4 regions of the Neobacillus sp. KR4-4 genome follow, and region 3 is predicted to be linked to each of the others. Evidence: riboswitches for the same ligand, from Rfam matches in the RefSeq annotation. Region 3 holds a riboswitch; each other region holds the start of a gene.
What was found. Region 3 has a riboswitch for S-adenosylmethionine ahead of mtnW (2,3-diketo-5-methylthiopentyl-1-phosphate enolase). Riboswitches for the same ligand answer to the same signal wherever they lie in the genome.
Positions count from the first base shown of each region.

Region 1: another riboswitch for S-adenosylmethionine. It lies ahead of ACE198_RS26470 (sugar ABC transporter substrate-binding protein); the one in region 3 lies ahead of mtnW (2,3-diketo-5-methylthiopentyl-1-phosphate enolase).
Region 2: another riboswitch for S-adenosylmethionine. It lies ahead of ACE198_RS20295 (homoserine dehydrogenase); the one in region 3 lies ahead of mtnW (2,3-diketo-5-methylthiopentyl-1-phosphate enolase).
Region 4: another riboswitch for S-adenosylmethionine. It lies ahead of ACE198_RS08270 (O-acetylhomoserine aminocarboxypropyltransferase/cysteine synthase family protein); the one in region 3 lies ahead of mtnW (2,3-diketo-5-methylthiopentyl-1-phosphate enolase).

Region 1 is NZ_JBHHJU010000043.1:422-5,704, reverse strand. It holds gene ACE198_RS26480 (ABC transporter permease) at 1-136, opposite strand, end outside; gene ACE198_RS26475 (sugar ABC transporter ATP-binding protein) at 138-1,640, opposite strand; gene ACE198_RS26470 (sugar ABC transporter substrate-binding protein) at 1,715-2,824, opposite strand; SAM riboswitch class I at 3,046-3,153, opposite strand; gene ACE198_RS26465 (MFS transporter) at 3,388-4,602, shown strand; gene ACE198_RS26460 (ketopantoate reductase family protein) at 4,642-5,283, opposite strand, start outside.
Region 2 is NZ_JBHHJU010000023.1:56,608-61,890, forward strand. It holds gene ACE198_RS20275 (carbon-nitrogen hydrolase family protein) at 1-455, shown strand, start outside; gene ACE198_RS20280 (GNAT family N-acetyltransferase) at 476-1,138, shown strand; gene ACE198_RS20285 (GNAT family N-acetyltransferase) at 1,154-1,825, shown strand; gene ACE198_RS20290 (hypothetical protein) at 1,874-2,005, shown strand; SAM riboswitch class I at 2,113-2,221, shown strand; gene ACE198_RS20295 (homoserine dehydrogenase) at 2,300-3,538, shown strand; gene ACE198_RS20300 (glycosyltransferase) at 3,766-5,283, shown strand, end outside.
Region 3 is NZ_JBHHJU010000003.1:2,440-7,722, forward strand. It holds gene ACE198_RS03435 (carbon-nitrogen family hydrolase) at 27-812, opposite strand; gene ACE198_RS03440 (pyridoxal phosphate-dependent aminotransferase) at 937-2,157, shown strand; SAM riboswitch class I at 2,292-2,402, shown strand; gene mtnW (2,3-diketo-5-methylthiopentyl-1-phosphate enolase) at 2,477-3,688, shown strand; gene ACE198_RS03450 (2-hydroxy-3-keto-5-methylthiopentenyl-1-phosphate phosphatase) at 3,685-4,356, shown strand; gene ACE198_RS03455 (methylthioribulose 1-phosphate dehydratase) at 4,353-4,973, shown strand; gene ACE198_RS03460 (1,2-dihydroxy-3-keto-5-methylthiopentene dioxygenase) at 5,014-5,283, shown strand, end outside.
Region 4 is NZ_JBHHJU010000006.1:32,665-37,947, forward strand. It holds gene ACE198_RS08265 (methionine ABC transporter ATP-binding protein) at 1-417, opposite strand, end outside; SAM riboswitch class I at 587-696, opposite strand; gene ACE198_RS08270 (O-acetylhomoserine aminocarboxypropyltransferase/cysteine synthase family protein) at 815-2,131, opposite strand; SAM riboswitch class I at 2,201-2,312, opposite strand; gene ACE198_RS08275 (hypothetical protein) at 2,396-2,755, opposite strand; gene ACE198_RS08280 (thioredoxin family protein) at 2,971-3,279, opposite strand; gene ACE198_RS08285 (toprim domain-containing protein) at 3,287-3,643, opposite strand; gene ACE198_RS08290 (YusG family protein) at 3,786-4,025, opposite strand; gene gcvH (glycine cleavage system protein GcvH) at 4,133-4,516, opposite strand; gene ACE198_RS08300 (arsenate reductase family protein) at 4,593-4,949, opposite strand; gene ACE198_RS08305 (acyl-CoA dehydrogenase family protein) at 5,133-5,283, opposite strand, start outside.

The DNA.
Region 1 (5,283 bases), on a different contig from region 3:
TAGGATTGGCAGCCGAAAAGATAATAATAAGTGCAAGAATCGTAATAATCGTTCCATACTTATATAAAAATTGAAATATCTCAAATACTTTTTTGGCAGGGGCTTCCTGCTTCTTTGCTGCGATATTTGCTTCCATTCTATCTGCCCCCTGTTGAATAAAATAATAATTCTTCTTCGTTAGTTAGACTTGTTTCAACTTCCTTAACAGACCTGCCATCATATAAAACATAGACTCTATCGGTAATCCCAATAATCTCTGAAAGTTCGGATGAAGCATAAATAATCGCTTTGCCTCGATGGGCCAACTCATTAATTAACTCAAAGATATCCTTCTTTGCTCCCACATCGACACCTTTAGTGGGTTCATCAAAAATATATACATCCGCCTCCGCTACAAGCCATTTTCCAATCGCTACTTTCTGCTGGTTTCCTCCAGAAAGGTTCTGCACTTTTGTTTCTTCTGATGGTGTTTTAATCCCGAGACGGCGGACCAAGTGCTTAGCGGTCTCTTTTTCCTTTTTTCGATTTAAAAAGCTAAACACCTTTGTGAAATCCCCTAAATTGGCTGCCGTTAAATTGGTTTCAACAGATTCCAATACAAGTATTCCTTCTTTTCTCCGTTCTTCCGGAACTAGAGCAATTCCCTTCTTGACTGCATCATAAGGGCTTTTTAATTTTACTGTGTGCCCATTAAGTATAATCGCTCCTGCCGTTAGCTTCTCGGAACCAAATAACGCTTTGCATAATTCTGTTTTTCCAGCACCAACCAGGCCCGCAATGCCAATGATTTCTCCCGCTTTTACATGAATATGCAAATCCTTTATTTTTCCTTGATCAGATATGCCTTTTACTTCTAGGATCGTGTTTCCAATCCGATTGTTCTTAACGGGGAACTGTTCCTCCAATTTTTGTCCCAACATATACTCCACCACTTTATCAGAGGTGGTATCTACAATCTTCTTTTTTGCAACCAATTCACCGTTCCTCATGACGGTCACTTCATCACAGATTTCAAAAATCTCTGGCAAGCGATGGGAAATAAAGATCACACCAACATCTTTTTCCTTTAAATCTCGAACAATCCTAAATAATTCGGTCGTTTCGGTATGACTCAAGGGTGCAGTCGGTTCATCTAGGATAAGAAACTTACATTGATTTGAAACAGCCCTTGCGATTAATATCATTTGTTTTTCCGCTAGTGATAACTCACTGACAAGAGTCTTCGTTGAAAGGGAAATATTCATACTCGCTAATATTTCCGCTGCTTTTTGATGAAGGTTCTTCCATTTCATCCATTGCTTTTTCCCCATGTTGTGGACGGTATCGAGCAGTAAAATATTTTCAGCAACTGTTAAATAAGGAATGAGTGCAGTATCTACCTCTTGATAAACGATTTGTATTCCCGCGTCCTGTGCATTTTTCGGAGAGCGAATCTTTAGATCTCGCCCATCTAATTGGACTTCACCAGTATAGTGGTCATATGCACCGGAGAGAACCTTCATTAATGTTGATTTCCCTGCGCCATTTGCCCCAATCAAGGCTTGGATTTCTCCAGTTTTCATTGAAAAATCAACTTGATTCAGTGCCTTCACTCCCGGGAATTCTATCGAGATATTCTTCATCTCCAATGTTGCGCTCATTAAATTCCACCTCCGTAAGCAAACACTCTCTTCATCTATTGAAAAAGAGAGTGTGTCTAGTTGTTAACCGAGAATTATTTATAATGGTTCTTTAAAGTCTTAATCCAATCCTCTTCAAATGCAGTCGATTGCCCCCAGCCTGGGATAATTTTTGCAAGGTTTACCATGTTTACAGGATCTTTAGACTTTTGAAGGGTATCTTGTGAAACTAGTGATGCTTCTAAGTCAAAGGTCTGAGGTGTTTCTTCACCTGCAAGTTTCTTCGCAAGGATTCTCATATCCACAGCACCAATTAGTTTAGGATCGACCGCTGCTGTACTGGTCCATGCACTGCCTTTTCTTTGTATTTCTTGAAGATCCGCATTGGAAACATCAATTCCAAAGATTTTTACCTCTTCACGGCCAGCTTCTTTCAGCGCACGCGCTGCACCAATTGCGAAAGCATCCCACGTAGCAAAAATGGCATCCAGTTTTCCTTTAGGATATTTATTTAACATCGCTGCAACCGCATTCTGCGTTTGAACACTAGTATCTGCAGCTGCTACACCAAAGCGTTCCACTTCTTTAATTCCAGGGTTTTTTGAAAGCACATCTTGATAAACCTTGTTACGTCTAACCATTGCAGGAAAACCGTCAACCCATAGGTAAGCAATATTCGCTTTGCCATTTGTATTCTTAACGAGTTGGTCGAGGGCTAATGTTGCTAACGCTTCATCATCCTGGGAAGTAAGTGTCACTCCGTCGACATTCGCTATATTTGGATTAGAGTCAAATGTAACAACACTTTTTCCTTTTTCAGCTATCTTTTTTACATCATTAACAGTCGCCTCATCATCACCATGAGAAATAATAAATCCATCATAATCTTGGTTTAACGCTTGATTAATGGCATCATGGAACTTAGCTGTATCACCATTTGCTGTAAACACGTCTACTTTAAAGCCTAGTGCTTCTCCCTCTTCTTTTGCACCGGCTAAGAATTGAGCAGTATGATCGTCTCCGCCAATTTTACGAATAACCTTAATTTTCAGTTGGTCCCCATTCGTGAATTTTTCTGGTACACCTTCAAGTGTAACTTTTTTGCCGCTAGCTTGTTTGGTTTCTTCCCCTGATGCACAGCCAGTAAGTAAAAGTGTGGCTGCCAATGCTGATACAAGCGTACTTTTAAAGATATTTCTTTTCATGTTAAAAACTCCCCCTGTTTGATTCTTATCAATATTCCATTACTCCTATTGGAAAAGTTGGTTTTTATTAAAATAAAGGCTGTGTTAACTTGTCTGTTGATTTCCGTTCCAGGCACGAAGGTCAACATAGTGCTAAAAATCAACATTAACCTTTAACACAGCCAAAATAAAAAACCTCTCCAGAAAAGAGAGGTTTCATCACAAGTTAAGGGACTACTCCTCTCTTATCTTTCAAAACAAAAAATTGTTTTGCAGGATTTAGCACCAATTCCAATTGGAACGGTTGCTGGGCGTCATCGGGCCAGTCCCTCTGCCACTCTTGATAAGAGAACGTAATATTCTGTTAAGTAATAAATTAGATTTTAGTCCCCTATTGACAAGTTGTCAATAGTGTTTTGAATATTTCTAATAAAGTTATTTTTCACTATCTGGCAAGGTCACTGAATATTAGCTATGACTTTTCGCAACTTTATTGATAGGATAACCCTTTAAAATTATCAGAAATTTCGGTATGATGATATTTAGAAAACCGAAATACATTTCAGAAAGAAGTGTTATTTTTAATGACTCACCAGAAACGTGCAAAACGTAATTTAATCATCATGTGGTTTGCGAACTTCTTTGTCGCTGGAAGTATGACGATGGTTATGCCGTTTATCTCGTTGTACATTGAGACATTTGGAGACTTCTCGGAAAAATATGTCCAACATTGGTCAGGAATCACATTTGGAATTACGTTTGTTTCAGCCTTCGCCTTCTCGCCGATTTGGGGTCAAATTGGCGATCGTTATGGACGAAAAAAAATCCTTATAATATCCGGTTTAGGGATGGGATTATCCATTTTTCTCATGGGGTATGTCCATTCTGTTTGGCAGCTATTGCTCCTCCGTTTTTGCATGGGGTTCTTTTCGGGATTTATTCCGATGTCGCAGGCATTTATTTCAACGCAAACACCACAGGATATCGCTGGGCGCGTGCTTGGAACCTTACAAACAGGCAGTATTACAGGATCCCTATTAGGACCTATGCTGGGTGGAATCCTTGCAGATTCACTTGGCTTTTCTACCACCTTTAAATGGACGTCCATTTCTATTTTCATTTCTGCCCTGCTTGTCATCACCACAAAGGAATTTATGATTGAAGCCAAAAAAGGAACAAAAGCCCATTATTCAAGCAGAGAAGTGGTTAGTCATATTGTCCGCAATCCAGTTTTATTAACCGTGCTGCTCATCTCTTCCCTTGTCCAGGTCGCGCATTTCAGCATCCAGCCAATTTTATCATTATTCGTTAGCGACCTGCACGGACCGGCAAATGTTGCCTTTTATTCAGGAATTGCCTTTTCTGCTGCCGGACTTGGCAATTTATTAATGTCACGAAATTGGGGAAAGATTGCCGATAAGTATGGTTATATTAAAATCTTAATCATTCTTCTTTTCCTAGCAGGGATCGTCTACCTGCCAGGTGCAGCGGTCACTAATTTTTGGCAGCTGGTTATCATCCGCATTGCTCTTGGAGTCACAATTGGTGGAATCATTCCTGTCAGAGTTGCCTACATTCGCCAAGAGGCACCGCTTACCATGCAAGGGGAAGTTCTCGGCTACAATACGAGTTTAAGGTTTCTAGGAAATATTATCGGACCTATGCTGGGGGGATTTATCTCCGGATACTTTGGATTCTCGGCCGTTTTTATCTGCACTAGTGCATTATTAATCCTAAGTGGAATCATCTTGTTTGTCTCCATGCATCGTCATCCGAACCTAGTTAAACACACCATTTAAAACTATAGCTAAAAAGGCCCGTATAAGGGGCCTTTTTTGTTACAACATGCGCTCATAAACTTTTAAATTAGCATAGATTGCTTCTAATACAGGAACAACAATTCCTTTGTTACGAGCAATTTCTAGTAAATGTCCTTGCAAATGATCGGCCTCAACCAAGAGGTTTTTTTCCATGTCTCTCTGCATGGAAGATTTCATTTGATAGCCCAAATTGTCAATCTGTTTCAATTGAATGGTTTCAATTTCATCAGCAATTGGCGCATTTATTCTTTTCATGATAGACACTAACTCTTTTAGCAGCTGGGAAATGACAGTACGTCCATTTTCATTATCCCGAATAGGACCAATTGGCGCTCTCATTAATGTCGTAATTCCCGACATCGTCGAGATAAATAAATATTTATGCCATAGCTCTTGATTAATATTAACGCTTAACCTAATGTCTGCTTTCGTTCCAGAAAAGCAATCTTCTATTTTTAATATTCGCTCGGATCTTTCTCCAGATCGTTCACCATACAATAACCTATGTGCTTGACTTGACTGAATAACACGTCCATCACGGTCCAATGTGGATTCAATAAAACACAAACCACCAATGATTTTCTCTTCACCAAACTCTTCTGCTAATTTATTAAAATGAACAATTCCATTTAACAATGGCAGTATGAGTGTTTCACTGCC
Region 2 (5,283 bases), on a different contig from region 3:
ATTCCTTTCAGATTTTTGAAACAGAAAAAGGGAAAATCGCCCTGCTTACTTGTTATGATATTGAATTCCCAGAGATCGTGCGGATGGCAAAGGCTAAGGGTGCTGATGTCATTTTCTGTCCATCGTGTACAGATGATCGTCATGGGTTTCATCGTGTTCGCTATACCAGTCATGCACGGGCAATTGAGAATCAAGTATATGTGGTTTTAACAGGAACAGTGGGTTCACTGCCGACGGTTGACTTTATGCGTGCTAATTTTGGTCAAGCTGTCATTATTACTCCAAATGATATTCCATTTCCTCCTAAGGGCATATTGGTTGAAGGTGAAATTAATAATGACATGATTGTAACGGGTGATCTGGATTTAAATTTGTTATATGAAGTAAGAGAACGAGGATCTGTTACAACCTGGCGTGATCGCAGAACTGATTTATACACAGACTGGGAAAAGTAAACAGAAGGGGTGGGTTTAGTATGTATCGAAGTGAATTTTACGTTTTTGACCAAGAGCGGCCTGTTCCGGTTATCATTCGCAATTATACCAAACAGGATTTTGCCGATCTTATCAAGATTCAATCCGAGTGCTTCCCACCTCCTTTTCCATCAGAATTATGGTGGAATAAAGAGCAACTAACCAATCATGTGGACCTGTTTCCAGAAGGTGCATTATGTATTGAGGTTGATGGTGAATTAGCCGGTTCGTTAACCGCCTTAATTATCGATTTTGATCCCAGCGATAAAAACCATACGTGGGAAGAAATCACTGACCATGGATACATCCGAAACCATAATCCAAGGGGGAATACCTTGTACATCGTTGATATCAGTGTCCGACCCAGGTACCGTAAACTAGGGCTAGGAAAATTGATGATGCATGCTATGTACCATGTTGTTATTGAGAGAGGTTTAGAGCGCTTACTAGGCGGGGGTAGAATGCCAGGTTTTTATAGAGTAGCTGATAACATGACACCGGAGCAATATTTAGCATCAATTATAACGGGAGAATTAAAGGATCCTGTCATTACATTTTTGCTGCGCTGCGGCCGTGTCCCGGTAGGAATTATTGAAAACTATCTAGAGGATGAGGAATCCTGTAACAATGCTGTATTAATGGAATGGAAAAATCCTTTTAAATAATTGGGGGGGATATTTATGGATTATATTAGAATCACAAGTATAGATGATCCGAATTTTAGAAAACTGCATAACTTAATGGGAGAAATTTTCCCGCCAGAAGAAGTCCTGGCATATGAGCTATGGAAAGAGCCATTAGAAGATCCGAGTATTCGGGTATTCGTGGCAGTCGATGGCGATAAAGTCTTAGGTGCAACTGAATACCGTTATTATCCTGATTGGAATATTGCCATGACAGATTTTACGATTATAGGTAAACCTGGCCTAAGCCTTGGTCGATTTTTAGCTCAAAACCGGTTAAAGGATTTACAACAATTAGCAAATAAAAATGGAAAAGAGCTTTACGGAATGTTTGCAGAAATATACGATCCTTACAGAGTTGAACATCACGAATTTGGCGGCGTAAAGGTTATGGACCCTTATGTGCGACGTGAAGTGCTTTCCCATTTGGGTTACAAGCGGTTAGATTTCTCATATGTTCATCCATCCTGGGAAAATAATGGGGAAGCCGTAACTGGGCTAGATTTATGTTTCATGCCATTAGACGATGAGCTTAAATCTCTCCCAACTAATCTTGTAAAGGATTTCCTAACAACCTATTACTCCATACTTTCAAACAAACCGAAGGAATGGTTAGAAATGATAGACCATCTGGGAGACAAGGGAGAAGTACCCCTGTTACCTTTGTAGAAGGCTGTGTTAAGGGTAATGTTGATTTTTTCACTCTGTTGATTGGAGTTGGAAGGCACGAAGACTCCTGCGGGAGTACGGGGCAGGGGAGACCCCGCAGGAGCAAAGCGACGAGGAGGCTCCCCGTCACGCCCGCGGAAAGCGCAGTGCCTGGAACGGAAATCAACAGACAAGTTTTAAACGCAGCCTTGTAAAAAAAAGAAATTTCAAATAATATTGACATCTACAAAGGATTCAACTAGAATTCTCTTTATAACTTGGAAATTTAATCAAACAATTACATAAAACTCTTATCCAGAGCGGCGGAGGGACTAGGCCCGATGAAGCCCGGCAACCATCAAGGTAAATCTTGAAAAGGTGCTAATTCCTGCAGGTTATTTGCCTGACAGATAAGAGGAGGAAACTAACCCTCTTCTTATGAAGAGGGTTTTTTTCTATTTAGCCATGTCTATTATAAATGAAGGGTGGATCAATATGTCTGTGATAAAAGTAGCGATTCTAGGTTTCGGAACAGTCGGGGAAGGTGTTTATAGAACGATTCAATCCCATGCAGAAGAACTTGAGGGAGTATTAGGAAAAAGGGTCGAAGTCGCAGCTGTACTAATTAGAAATAAGCATAAAAAGAGAAATATTAATGAAGATGTATTAGTCACTGCAGATTTCAATGAAATTTTAAGTCTACCTCAACTTGATGTTATTGTCGAAGCAATCGTCAATAAAGAACCCACTTTTACATTTTTAAAACAAGCGATTCAAAAAGGATGTCACATAATTACAGCTAATAAAGAAATGTTTGCACACCACGGGAATGACCTGCTCGAGTTAGCAAAGCATCATAATGTTTCAGTAGGTTACGAAGCGACAGTTGCGGGTGGTATACCTGTTATTCAAACCTTAAGGCAGCTATTAAACGTAAACCGTGTTCATCACGTGCAAGGCATACTAAATGGAACATCGAATTTCATCTTAACGGAAATGCGTGAGAAGAAGCAGTCCTTTGCTGACGCTCTAAGTTTAGCACAAGCAAAGGGGTTTGCTGAAGCAGACCCAACCAATGATGTCGAAGGCTTTGATGCTTTTTATAAAACAATGATTCTAAGCAGAATTGCATTTGGTGAGGAACCAAATTGGGAGGATGTAGAACGAGAAGGGATTACTTCAATTACAAGTGAATTAATCGAGGCAGCTGAAAGACTTGGACTTAGGTTTAAACTTATTGCAAGTATAAGTAAGAAAGGTGATCAAATTAAGGCCGCTGTTAGACCAGTCCTTGTTGGAAAGTCTCATCCTTTTTATTCTATTGAAGGGGTAGAAAATGCCGTTAATGTTTACACGGATCTTGTTGGTAGTATTACATTACAAGGACCAGGTGCCGGCATGTTTCCAACAGCAAGTGCAGCAATCGAAGATTTAGTTTATGTCTGTCAAAATAAGCGGATAAATAAGTATTTCACAAAGACGCCAGCATTTCATTTAGGAGATAAAAAAGAGCATGCAGACGAATTATGGATAATTCAAGGTCTCACAAAGGATTTTAAAAACCCATTGATCACATGGATTACTCAAACTAATGAGGAGACAGCAATTATCCGGACAAATACGGAGTTAATTAAACAGTTAATGAGTGAACAGAACATAAAATGTTGCTTTCAAATTTTAGGGGAGTATGAAATAGAAAGCAATGATAAAGAAGTATCATTAGCCGCCATATAGTTTGAATGAAATCATAAGCAATTATTCCGTAAAAAGAGCGCATAAGCTCTTTTTTTTGTGAATTTCTATGCTCCTAATTGGAGGGAATCGACAAATAGCAAAAAAATATATACAAAGCAACCTATAAATGGGGATAAGTCTAGTCAAAATCATATGGTATACATATTGTGTAAAAGCAAAACCCAAATGGACTAGTTACTTATAAAAGTAAATTGAAGAGGTGCGTCATGTTATGGAATAGCCTAAATGGTCGTTTATTAACGAATCTGAAAAATACATTTACCTATGAGTTTTGGGTATTACCCGAAAATGTTCATCATATCGATAAGCAATCTCGGGAAAAGTCAGTGGATGGTACAGGAACGAATTATGTGATTGGGCCAGGACAAGGGATGACCGATAATGATGCGGGAGTTAGTGTTTCAATTGGACTAAATGGAATAACGATTTATGAACATACGAATGAGAATATATATGCGGTGTTAGTCCATGAAGCCAGTATTAATGATCTAATTCACATTGCGGTTGTCTATGATGAAAGAGAGCCGCAGCTATTTATTAATGGGAAGTTTGTAAAAAAAGGTGATAGAAGCCCTAAAGACTTTGTCTACCCATCTGGGATGATTGGCGGACTGCCAGGTCTGTTCTTTAATGGTGATATTAACGAAATCAGACTGTGGGATCATTGCAGGACAGAACAAAATCTTAATAATTTTATGAATAAAAAGCTTACAGGAAACGAAAAAGGGCTATATGGTGTTTGGCCAATTCCAACTGTAAATAAACAAGAACCACAGAAAGTAAATCCAAAAACCAAAAAGTCCTCAAATAACAAGGACACAAGCACCAAAGAGAAACTTACTAAAGAAATCCCAGTAAATAATAGCCAAGATATTGAAGTAAGTATAATTATTCCTTCCCTAAATAAATATCCACTAAATCTCCTGACTCTTTTCTCACTAGAATATCAAACGTTCAATCCTTCAAAAATGGAAGTTATTTTTATAGATGATGCTTCAACTGACCAAACGGAAGAAAAGCTAAAAGGCTATAAGCCTCCCTATCATTTCAAATATGTACGAAATGAAAAGAATCTAGGAAGAGCAAGCGTACGAAATTTGGGCATTCGTACAGCAAGAGGGAGCACTCTTATTTTTCTTGATGCAGAAATGATAACAGAACCTGATTTTGTTGAAAAACATCATAAGTTCCATCAATCAAAAAATAAGCATATTTTGTCAGGGGTAATGCATTCAAAAATCATCTATTCATGCATCTTTCCTGAATTTGCTCCAGAGAAAATTAGCACGATTGCAACTTTAACAAAAAAAGATAATTTGCTTAATTCTAGGTTTAATAAATATAAAGATTCAATTAAACAACCGTACCCGTTGTTGGAAAAAAGTGATATTGCAAGAAAAGCCTTCAAGGATATTGGGGTTGTAACATACCCATGGTTCCAAACGATAACCGACAATTTTGCTGCTGACTTAGAAGGGTTTTCCTTTCCATGGATGGCATTTCTTACAGGGAATGTTTCCATTCAAAAAGAGTTTATTACTCAGGCAGGATTGTTCGATGAAGACTTTGTCCTGTACGGTTACGAAGATTGGGAACTAGGATATCGTTTATATAAAATGGGGGCCACATATATTGTTGGAAATGATTTGATTACCTATCATCAAGAACACCCTGTAGGCAAAAGCAAATGGAAAGAGGCAATTAACAACCTTGGACTGTTTATT
Region 3 (5,283 bases):
ATAATATTGTCAATATTTTTTGAAAATTAATTATAGTATTCGGGTTTTCTATCGATGAAAATAGGGATCTGTTTACGAATCTCTTTGACTAAATCCGTCTCAATTTCTGCAGATAAAATTTCTTCGCTTTCTTCAGCTTCCACTATTACCTCTCCCCACGGATCGATAATTAAGGAATGTCCAGCGAACTGGTTATTAGGATCTTGACCGGCACGGTTACAAGCAATGACATAACATTGGTTTTCAATGGCTCTGGCAATTAAAAGGGCTCTCCAATGAGACAATCGCTGCGCTGGCCATTCGGCAACCACAAACAGTGCCTCAGCCCCTTCAGATGTATGTGCTCGAATCCACTCCGGAAAGCGAATGTCATAACAAATAGTCCCGGCAAATTTATTATTTTCAATTTCAAAAAGTCCTTTTTGAGAGCCTGCTTCTAAATAAACATGTTCATCCATTAGCTTAAATAGGTGAAGTTTACTATACTGGTGAACGAGTTTACCCTCCTTATTGACGATGAGCAAGGTATTTTTTATACCGTTTTCTTCTCGGTTGGCTACAGATCCGCCAACAAAATTTACTTGGTACCTTTTTGCTGCCTTTTGAAGGAAATCAATGGTCTTACCAGCATGATTATCTGAAATTTCATTTAGACGAGTTAAGTCATACCCTGTTGTCCACAGCTCTGGTAGTACAATGATATCGGGCTGGCCGGCTACAGCCTTTTCAATGAGTCTTTCAGCAGATTGATAGTTTTTATTTGGATCCCCAAAGGCGATATCCATTTGTATACATGAAATTTTTAATTTCACGAATCTTCACCTCGTTTGAACTTTCGGAATTTTTTCTTTACAAGCTCTTATAAAAGTTATATCATTTGTGACTAGAATTTAACAATAGAATTACTTTTATAAATCATAAAAGCAGGTGAGAACCATGAAGCAATTTTCAACATCAGAGATATTAAATAGTCTTCCTAAGCAGTTTTTTGCTTCACTCGTTAAAAAAGTCGGGGAATATATTTCACAGGGGTATGATGTGATTAATTTGGGGCAAGGGAACCCCGATCAGCCAACACCGGCACATATCGTAGCAAAACTTCAGGAAGCCGCGGTGAATCCATTAAATCACAAATATTCTCCCTTTCAAGGGCACCAGTATTTAAAACAAGCTGCAGCTGATTTTTATTTTAGAGAATATGGAGTTCCCATTGATCCAGATAAAGAAGTGGCTATACTGTTTGGCGGTAAGGCGGGTCTTGTCGAAATTCCGCAGTGTTTATTGAATCCCGGCGACACCATCCTCGTGCCCGATCCAGGCTACCCGGATTATTTGTCAGGGGTTGCACTTGCAAAAGCCGAAATGGTAAGAATGCCGCTAAGGGAGGAAAATAATTTTCTACCGGATTATGGTGAGTTGAATGGGAATGTTTTAGATAGAGCAAAACTAATGTTCCTCAATTATCCTAATAATCCAACTGGTGCGGTAGCGACTCATGAATTTTTTGAGGAGACAATCAAACTAGCGAATGAACATGATATCTGTATAGTTCATGATTTTGCCTATGGTGCCATCGGGTTTGATGGTAAGAAACCAGTAAGTTTTTTACAGGTTCAAGGGGCAAAGGAAGTTGGAATTGAAATTTATACCTTATCTAAAAGCTATAATATGGCAGGCTGGCGTGTTGGTTTTGCAATTGGGAATGAAAGCGTCATTTCTGCTATTGAACTTTTACAAGATCATTTGTATGTCAGTTTATTTGGAGCCGTACAGGAGGCTGCTGCGGAGGCCTTAATTGGACCTCAAGACTGTGTAAAGGAATTAAACGAGTTGTATGAGCGAAGAAGGGATGTATTGATAAGTGGGCTTCATTCCTTGGGTTGGAATGTCAGCGCACCAAGGGGATCCTTTTTTGCCTGGCTTAAGGTTCCTGAAGGCTTTTCCTCTACGGAATTTGCTAATATTCTCCTTGAACAGGCACATATTATGGTTGCACCTGGAATTGGATTTGGTGAATTTGGAGAAGGGTATGTTCGGGTGGGACTACTTTCAACAGAAGAACGATTAGCTGAAGCCGTCGAAAGAATTAGTCGTTTAGAAATATTTAAAGAAAACTCCCCGAATGGCGAGCCCCTTAAGGCGGAGACGGAAGAGTAGTTGCACTTATGCGTTCAGAATTTTGTTTAAAATTCTGATTAGCCAGTTAAATCAATTGACATTTTATTTTTTTCTTGCGATAATGCAAATTAAAGTTAAACACACATTAATAACTGAATAATATACGAATCGTTTTCTTATCAAGAGCAGGCGGAGGGAAAAGCCCAATGAAGCCCGGCAACCGACTTAAATCTAGTTTTAAGCACGGTGCTAATTCTTGCAGCAACAAGGCTGATAGATGAGAAGATGTTAGTTAGCGGCTAACCTCTTCTTTGTTGAAGAGGTTTTTTATGTTTGAATAAAAGGAAGTGTTTTTATAATGACTGAAATTATTGCTACATATCTACTAAATAACGAAAAGAAACCATCCAAGAAGGCAGAAGAAATTGCCCTTGGTTTAACAGTTGGGTCATGGACGAATCTGCCTGAATTAGAACAAAACCAATTGCGTAAACATAAAGGAAGAGTTGTATCAGTCGAAGCGAATCCCTCAGAAACAGAAGAGCAAGCACTGATTAAAATTGCCTATCCAACGATAAACTTTTCTAATGACCTCCCTGCTATCTTAACAACCGTTTTCGGTAAACTTTCATTGGATGGAAAAATTAAATTACTTGATTTGCAATTTGATGAGGGATTAAAGAGGCAGTTCCCTGGTCCAAGATTTGGGATTGATGGACTAAGGAATAAATTAAACGTTAATAATCGACCGTTATTAATGAGCATCTTTAAAGGCGTACTCGGGAAAGACCTCACGTTTTTAGTCGAACAGTTAAAACAACAAGCCCTTGGTGGTGTTGATTTGGTCAAGGATGATGAAATCCTGTTTGAAAATGAATTAACACCATTTGAAAAAAGAATTGTCGAAGGGAAAAAAGCACTGCAAGAAGTGTTTGACCAAACAGGACACCGCACTTTATATGCTGTTAATCTAACAGGCAGAACTTCGCAGCTCAAAGAAAAAGCTAGAAAGGCTGCTGAACTTGGAGCAGACCTCTTATTATTCAATGTTTTTTCCTATGGGTTAGATGTGCTGCAGGAATTAAGAGAAGATGATGAAATTGCATTACCTCTTATGGCACATCCTGCTTTCAGTGGTGCATTGGCATCATCACCCGTATATGGAGTATCTCATTCTTTATTACTAGGTAAACTGCTTCGATATGCCGGTGCTGATTTGTCACTGTTCCCATCGCCGTATGGGACAGTTGCATTAGAAAAACCAAAGGCACTGTCGATTGCTAATGAATTAACAAGTGAGGACAGTTTTAAAAAGTCGTTCCCCGTTCCATCGGCTGGAATTCATCCTGGCTTGGTTCCATTGTTAATAGGTGATTTTGGTATCGATTCGGTTATTAATGCTGGAGGTGGAGTACATGGACATCCAGACGGTGCCCGGGGCGGCGGTCTTGCATTCCGACAAGCGATTGAAACTAATCTCCAAGGCAAGTTATTGTCTGAAGGGGCTGAAATGTATCCAGAACTTAAGCTGGCGCTAAAGCTATGGGGAAATGCAGAGGTAACAGTATGACAAAACCTGTAATCTTTTGTGATTTTGATGGAACCGTAACGGAAAGTGATAACATTATCCGGATGATGGAAGAATTTGCTCCTCAGGGATGGGAAGAAATTAAAGATCAAATTCTCACTTGCCAAATTTCCATTAATGAGGGAGTAGGAAAATTGTTCTCCTTATTACCTAGTCAATTGAAGGAAGAGTTGACTGCGTTTGCGATTGAGCATGCAAAAATCCGCCCGGGATTTAAAGAATTTGTAGAATTTTCGCATAAAGAAGAGATTCCTTTATATATTGTTAGCGGTGGGATTGACTTTTTTGTTTATCCGATATTAGAGAAGTTTGGACCATTTGCTGGTATTTATTGTAACGAATCTGATTTTTCAGGTGAGAGGATTAAAATTCTTTGGCCGAACGAATGCGATTCGTTATGTGACAATAATTGTGGCTGCTGTAAGCCGAGCATTATTCGAAAGCTGACCCATGAAAACGACCTGTTCAAGATTGTCATCGGAGATTCGGTCACAGATCTTGAGGCAGCGAAACATGCTAATTTTGTGTTAGCAAGAGATTTACTGCAGGAGAAATGTGAGGAATGGGGCATTAATCATCAAGAATTTAGTACGTTCTTCGAATGTATCGAGGAAATAAAAAAAAGAATTGAGGTGAGGGAATTAAAATGATAAAGGAGAGATGGAATGATCTAGCAGATGTAAAAGATGAACTTGCAAATCGTGACTGGTTTATGGGTACGAGTGGCAATCTAGCGATAAAAGTAAATGATCATCCACTCCAATTTCTGGTTACAGCTAGTGGTAAGGATAAGCGGAAACGTACGGATGAAGATTTTTTACTTGTTGATGAGTTTGGTCATCCTGTCGAACAAACACATTTAAAACCCTCAGCCGAGACACTTCTTCATGTTGAAATTTATCGTAAAACGAATGCTGGCTGCAGTCTTCATGTTCATACAATTGATAATAATGTTATTTCAGAAATATATGGTGATCAGGGTGTGGTCACCTTTAAAGGACAAGAGCTAATTAAAGCATTTGATATATGGGAAGAGGATGCAACCTTAAAAATACCGATCATTCGAAATTATGCACATATACCGACTCTGGCTGCTGAATTCTCTGAACATATTTCAGGTGATACAGGTGCTATTTTAATTCGTAACCATGGAATCACGGTATGGGGGAGAACTGCATTTGAAGCGAAAAAAATACTTGAAGCTTCTGAGTTTTTATTTCGGTATCAATTACGGTTATTAGAACATAAACCATCCCCAATTATTTAACGCAGTCTAATCAACCAAAAATGGAAAGGAAGAATATAAAATGGCATATATTACATTTCAAAACAAAGAAGAGCAAATAAATGTTCAAGAAGAGGTTGCAAGTTTCCTTGAATCTCAAGAAGTTATTTATGAAAATTGGGATATTAGCAAGCTCCCTAGTGATTTGGTAGAAAAGTACCTTTTGAGTGAGGGAGAAAAAGAAGAAATATTAAGTGTTTTTTCTGAAGAAATCGCTGATATCTCTGCTAGACGGGGGTACAAAGCTCAAGATGTCATTTCACTATCAGAAAATACGCCGAATTTGGATGTT
Region 4 (5,283 bases), on a different contig from region 3:
GGATGGATAAGCATTCTCTCTACCTTCCAGGCCGACTAATTTAATTAGTTCACTTACTCTTTTTTGGCGCTCAGGACCTTTGATGCCTGCAATTTCTAAGGGAAAAGCAATATTTTCACTAACGGTTCTTGACCACAATAAGTTAAAATGCTGAAAAATCATACTGATCTCTTGCCGGGCTTTTCGAAGTTCAGCCCCTTTGATTTTTGAAACCACGCGGCCAGCAACGGTTACGGTCCCACTGGTCGGCAGTTCCAAACCATTTAACATTCTAATCAATGTACTTTTACCAGCACCACTGTATCCAATTACCCCGAAAATTTCACCATCTTGAATTTCTAGGTTTACATCATCAACGGCTCTAAGCTGACCCTGCTTGGAGGGAAAAATTTTCTGAACACTTTTTATAGAAATCATTGTATCACCTGCTTTTTATCCAATTTACCTTAAAATTCTGAAAGATTTTTTTTGTAATATACCGTTTAATCTAATATAGGGTTTGACTTTTTTTACGAAAAGATTCTATGTTATCAAAATAAAAAGCCTTTCTGCGCAGGCAGAAAGGCATCATAAATAATAATCCTTTCTCCCATCTTCCAAAGCAAACGCTTTGTGTGAATTGGCACCATTTCAATAATAAATATTGACGGTTGCCGGGCTTCATCGGGCACATCCCTCCACCTCTCTTGATAAGAGTATCAATTCCTATATTTAATTCAAACGTGAATTTGTTTAAGTAACTATATTACAAAAGTATCGTATCACGGATAAAAAGGGGTGTCAATGAAATAGTTTCTTATTCAATAAAATAAGTTTAGGCATTAATGTTTAATGAAGTTAAACCAGTTGCCGAAACAATAGCCGACTCTAGGTCTTCAATCAGATCTTCTACATTCTCGATCCCGATGGATAGGCGAATTAAATCCTCTGTTACACCTGCAGCGATCAGGCCTTGGGCATCTAATTGCTGGTGAGTGGTGCTGGCCGGATGAATAATTAAACTTTTTGCATCACCAACATTGGCCACATGTGCCCAAAGTGTGATGGAATCAATTAATTTAGCCCCTGCTTCTTTTCCGCCTTTAATTCCGAATACCACCATCGAACCGGCACCTTTTGGTAGATACTTTTTAGCTAGTTCATAATCAGGATGGGATGGATGACCAGGATAGGAAACCCATTCTACGGCAGGATGGTTAGTTAAGTAATCGACGACTTCTTTAGTATTTGCGACATGCTCCTTCATCCGGACATGCAGAGTTTCAAGTCCAAGGACAAACTGGAAGGAATTTTGCGGACTTAATGCCGGCCCTAGATCACGAAGCAATTGGACACGTGCTTTGATAATATAAGCCACCGCGCCTAAGGCTTCTGCATAAACCAAATCATGGTAGCTTGCATCTGGTGTTGTAAAGCCTGGGAATCTTGGAGAATTCCAATCGAATTTACCGCCATCAACAATAATTCCGCCCGTTGTCGTTCCGTTCCCTAATAACCACTTAGTAGCGGAATGAATGACAATATCTGCTCCATGTTCAATTGGGCGGCAAAGGTATGGAGTGGCAAAAGTATTGTCAACGATTAGTGGTACACCTGCTTCATGGGCAATTTCAGCCACTTTTTCAATATCGAGGATGCGCAGGCTTGGATTACCAATTGTTTCCGCAAAGACTGCTTTTGTTTTGGCAGTGATCGCTTGGCGGAAGTTTTCTGGATTTTCTGGATCTACAAATTTCACGTTAATTCCATATTTCGGAAGGGTCACTGCAAATAAATTATAGGTGCCTCCATAGAGATTGGAAGCCGAAACAATTTCATCGCCAGCCTCAGCAATATTTAAAATGGCAAGAGTAATGGCGGCCATTCCGCTCGCCACTGCTAAGGCACCAACACCGCCTTCTAATAAAGCGACTCTTTCTTCAAATACAGTGGTCGTTGGGTTGTGTATTCGTGTGTATATGTATCCAGATTCTGCTAAGCTAAATAAGTTTGCAGCATGCTCAGTATTCTTAAATTGATATGCATTGTTTTGGTAAATCGGAACAGCGCGGGCCCCTGTTACCGGATCTGGAGTTAAGCCGCCATGGACACTTAATGTTTCAAAACGATATTTCTTTTGATTTTCACTCATCTTGCTTCCTCCTTTTTTTGATAACTCACCATACAAAAACCCCTGCTTCAGAGAAGAGGGGCTTCACACTTCTCATCTTCCAGAGCTGATTGCTCTGCTGGATTTAGCACCGTGTTATTATGTGTAGTAAACCGGTTGCTGGGCATCAAAGGGCCAATCCCTCCGCCGCTCTCGATAAGAATGTATTGATGAAATTGTAATAATTAGCTAAATATTCTATATTATAATGTTATCTAAATTTTAATTCCGAGTCAATAGGTTTGATTAAAAATTTGTAATTTTCGCGATATGTTCCTGCGTTTTAGTTAAATAGAAGATAGACTCTAGTAATAAGGTTGTGCGGATAGGAGCAGAAATACTTAATTGACCGTTTCGTTCAAGAGTCCGCAACCTTTCCTCCCCTGTAAGCAGCTGTCTCATCGCATAAAGATCCCCACGAATCTCAGGTATTGTTTGAGTCTCTTTGCTATCATGGAGGATGAAGATTTCCCTATCCTTCATGAAGATTTGATAGGTATTTTGTTCACAAATTAAATTCACTCTTGTATGGATATGCTCAAGTAATGGCAGTAAATGCCCTTGCTGCTTGATTGCTAATTGAAAGGTTTTCAATACCTCTATCATCTTCCATCACTCCGGTCTATGCTCTTATATTTACTATACAAGACATAGGCCAGAAATCCTCTTTAAATTGGTCGACAATTATCTACTTAGCAGGGCAGTGGCGAGAGAATTTCCTGAGAAATATGTCGGATATCGGAATTTTCATGGTTTTTCAACGAGGTTTGTCCGTAAGGTTGGGATTCATAAAAAAAACAGATGCACATGTACATCTGCTCTTATAATATCTGTTGTTTTATTTTATCAAGTAAAAAAGGTACGGAGTGGAAGGCGTAGAGTGTTTCTTTTACTTCTCCAGCCTCGACCAATAACAAGCAAGGAACACTTTCAATTTCATATTCCCTAGCAAGGTCTGGATAGAAGTTTAGGTTCATTTTACCCATATCTACCTTTACTAGTTCCTCGATGACCTGGAGCATTTTTGAAGCTACCTGACAGGTCCCGCACATTGGTGTATAGAAATACACTAATCCAGTTGCCTTCCCTTCAATAAAGGAAGATAATTCTATTCGATTCCATTCGTTCATTTATCGTTTAACCCATTTCTAAAAATTCAGTATGCACATCAATATTTGCACCTAATAGTACGGTGGCTAAGTGGTGAACTGGTGCGGTCGCTACCTCACGATACATTCGGTCGATATATAAATGTTCGGCTTGGGGTAACTCGCGTTTTAATTGCTTGCGAAGTTTCTCACCGGAGAAGTCAGCATCGACAAGAATATAGACATCCTTATCTTCAAGGAAATCAATCAATTCATCTAATTTTGTAATACTGATGGTCCCATTTGTACAAATGATTTCAACTGGTTCCTTCACGATTTTTTTTACCTTATTTTTATCCGACTTTCCTTCGACAATAAGAACTTTGTCAACATACGAATCATTCATCATCCATCACCTGTATTAGAAGTTGTTTTATGTTAACATATTCTAAAATATTGATTACGTGTGCCTTCTTCTGACTATGTTAACCATATCATTATTGTCTTTTGAAAAAATAGGCTTGTGACTATAGACCCAAGTTACTCAGCTAGCACCAGCCGCCCTCATCACAATCAGTATACTTAGCATCCGACCCTTCAGTTGTCGTCAGGTGTTGATAAATCTTCTGCTGTTCCACTTCAAAATGATGCTCTAATTCCACCTGCATGTGATCTGTCAATTTCATTTTTCCAATTGGCGTATTATCAAGAAACAATTCCATTTCTCCATTTTTCATTTTGCCAATAACCCGATCGGTTACGTCTATCCTTTGCTGCTTTAATGCCACGCTCCCACCCTCTTCAATATATTTATTATAGGTTTCCCAAAAATAGTAGAAGAAAAAGTGGGAATTTAAGAGAAAAAGCACCTTGACAAGGTGCCTTTTCCTATTTTTTAGTCTTCTTTGATCATTTCTTCATATTGTTCAGCAGTCATAAGCTTATCAAGTTCGCTGCTGTCAGATAGTTCAATCACAATCATCCATGCCTTTTCGTATGGTGATTCGTTAACAAATTCAGGGCTGTCGCTTAAATCTTCATTCACTTCCACGACTTTACCGCTGACAGGTGCATAAAGCTCAGATACAGTTTTTACAGACTCTACGCTACCAAATGGTTCGTCGGCAGTTACTTCATCGCCCACTTCTGGAAGCTCAACAAAAACGATATCTCCTAGTTCATGCTGTGCAAACGCAGTAATCCCGACACGAACTTTTTCTCCTTCAACCTTAACCCATTCATGTTCCTCTGAATAACGTAATTCTTTTGGTGTACTCATCGCTAAATCCCTCCATTGTTTTTTCTAAAAATCTATCATCGAAATAAATCGATTCCCATTGTGATGAAGAGCCGGCTTATCGCCACATTTTTTCAAACTCTTCTTCTTTAAAGCCTACGGTGACACGTTCGCCATCCGTTAAAATTGGGCGTTTGATTAACATGCCATCGGAAGCAAGTAATTCTAGCAGTTCTTCCTCTGTTGCAGACTTCATTTTATCCTTTATACCTAATTCACGGTATTTCATACCACTTGTATTAAAGAATTTCTTTAATTCCAGTCCACTTTTTTGATAAAGATCCTGCAACACCTCACGACTTGGAGGATGTTCCACAATATGTACTTCTTCATAGGAAAGATGATGGGCATCCAGCCATTTCTTCGCGTTTCGACAGGTGCCGCATTTCGGATACCAATAAAAAGTCAGTGACATTCATTTCACCGCCCTTTCCCGTAAAAATCTTAACGTCACTTGAATATTATCATAACGTTTTTCAAAATCCTAATGCAAAAAATATGTACTAATTTAAAAAATTCGACTAATTTTTCAAAATTCCTTCCTATTCTACTATAAAAATTTAGGCTCCCTTTCTAATCGAAAGGGAGCCTATTTTCATTAAACGATATAGCGCTCGGCTTCAATGATAACATCGGCTGCTTCACGTTTTTTCGCTATCACATTAATCGGGGTATGACGCGTAAATTTACGAAGCGACGATAACATCATCCGTAGTGTATCACCTTGTTCAACTGCAACTAATGTTTCT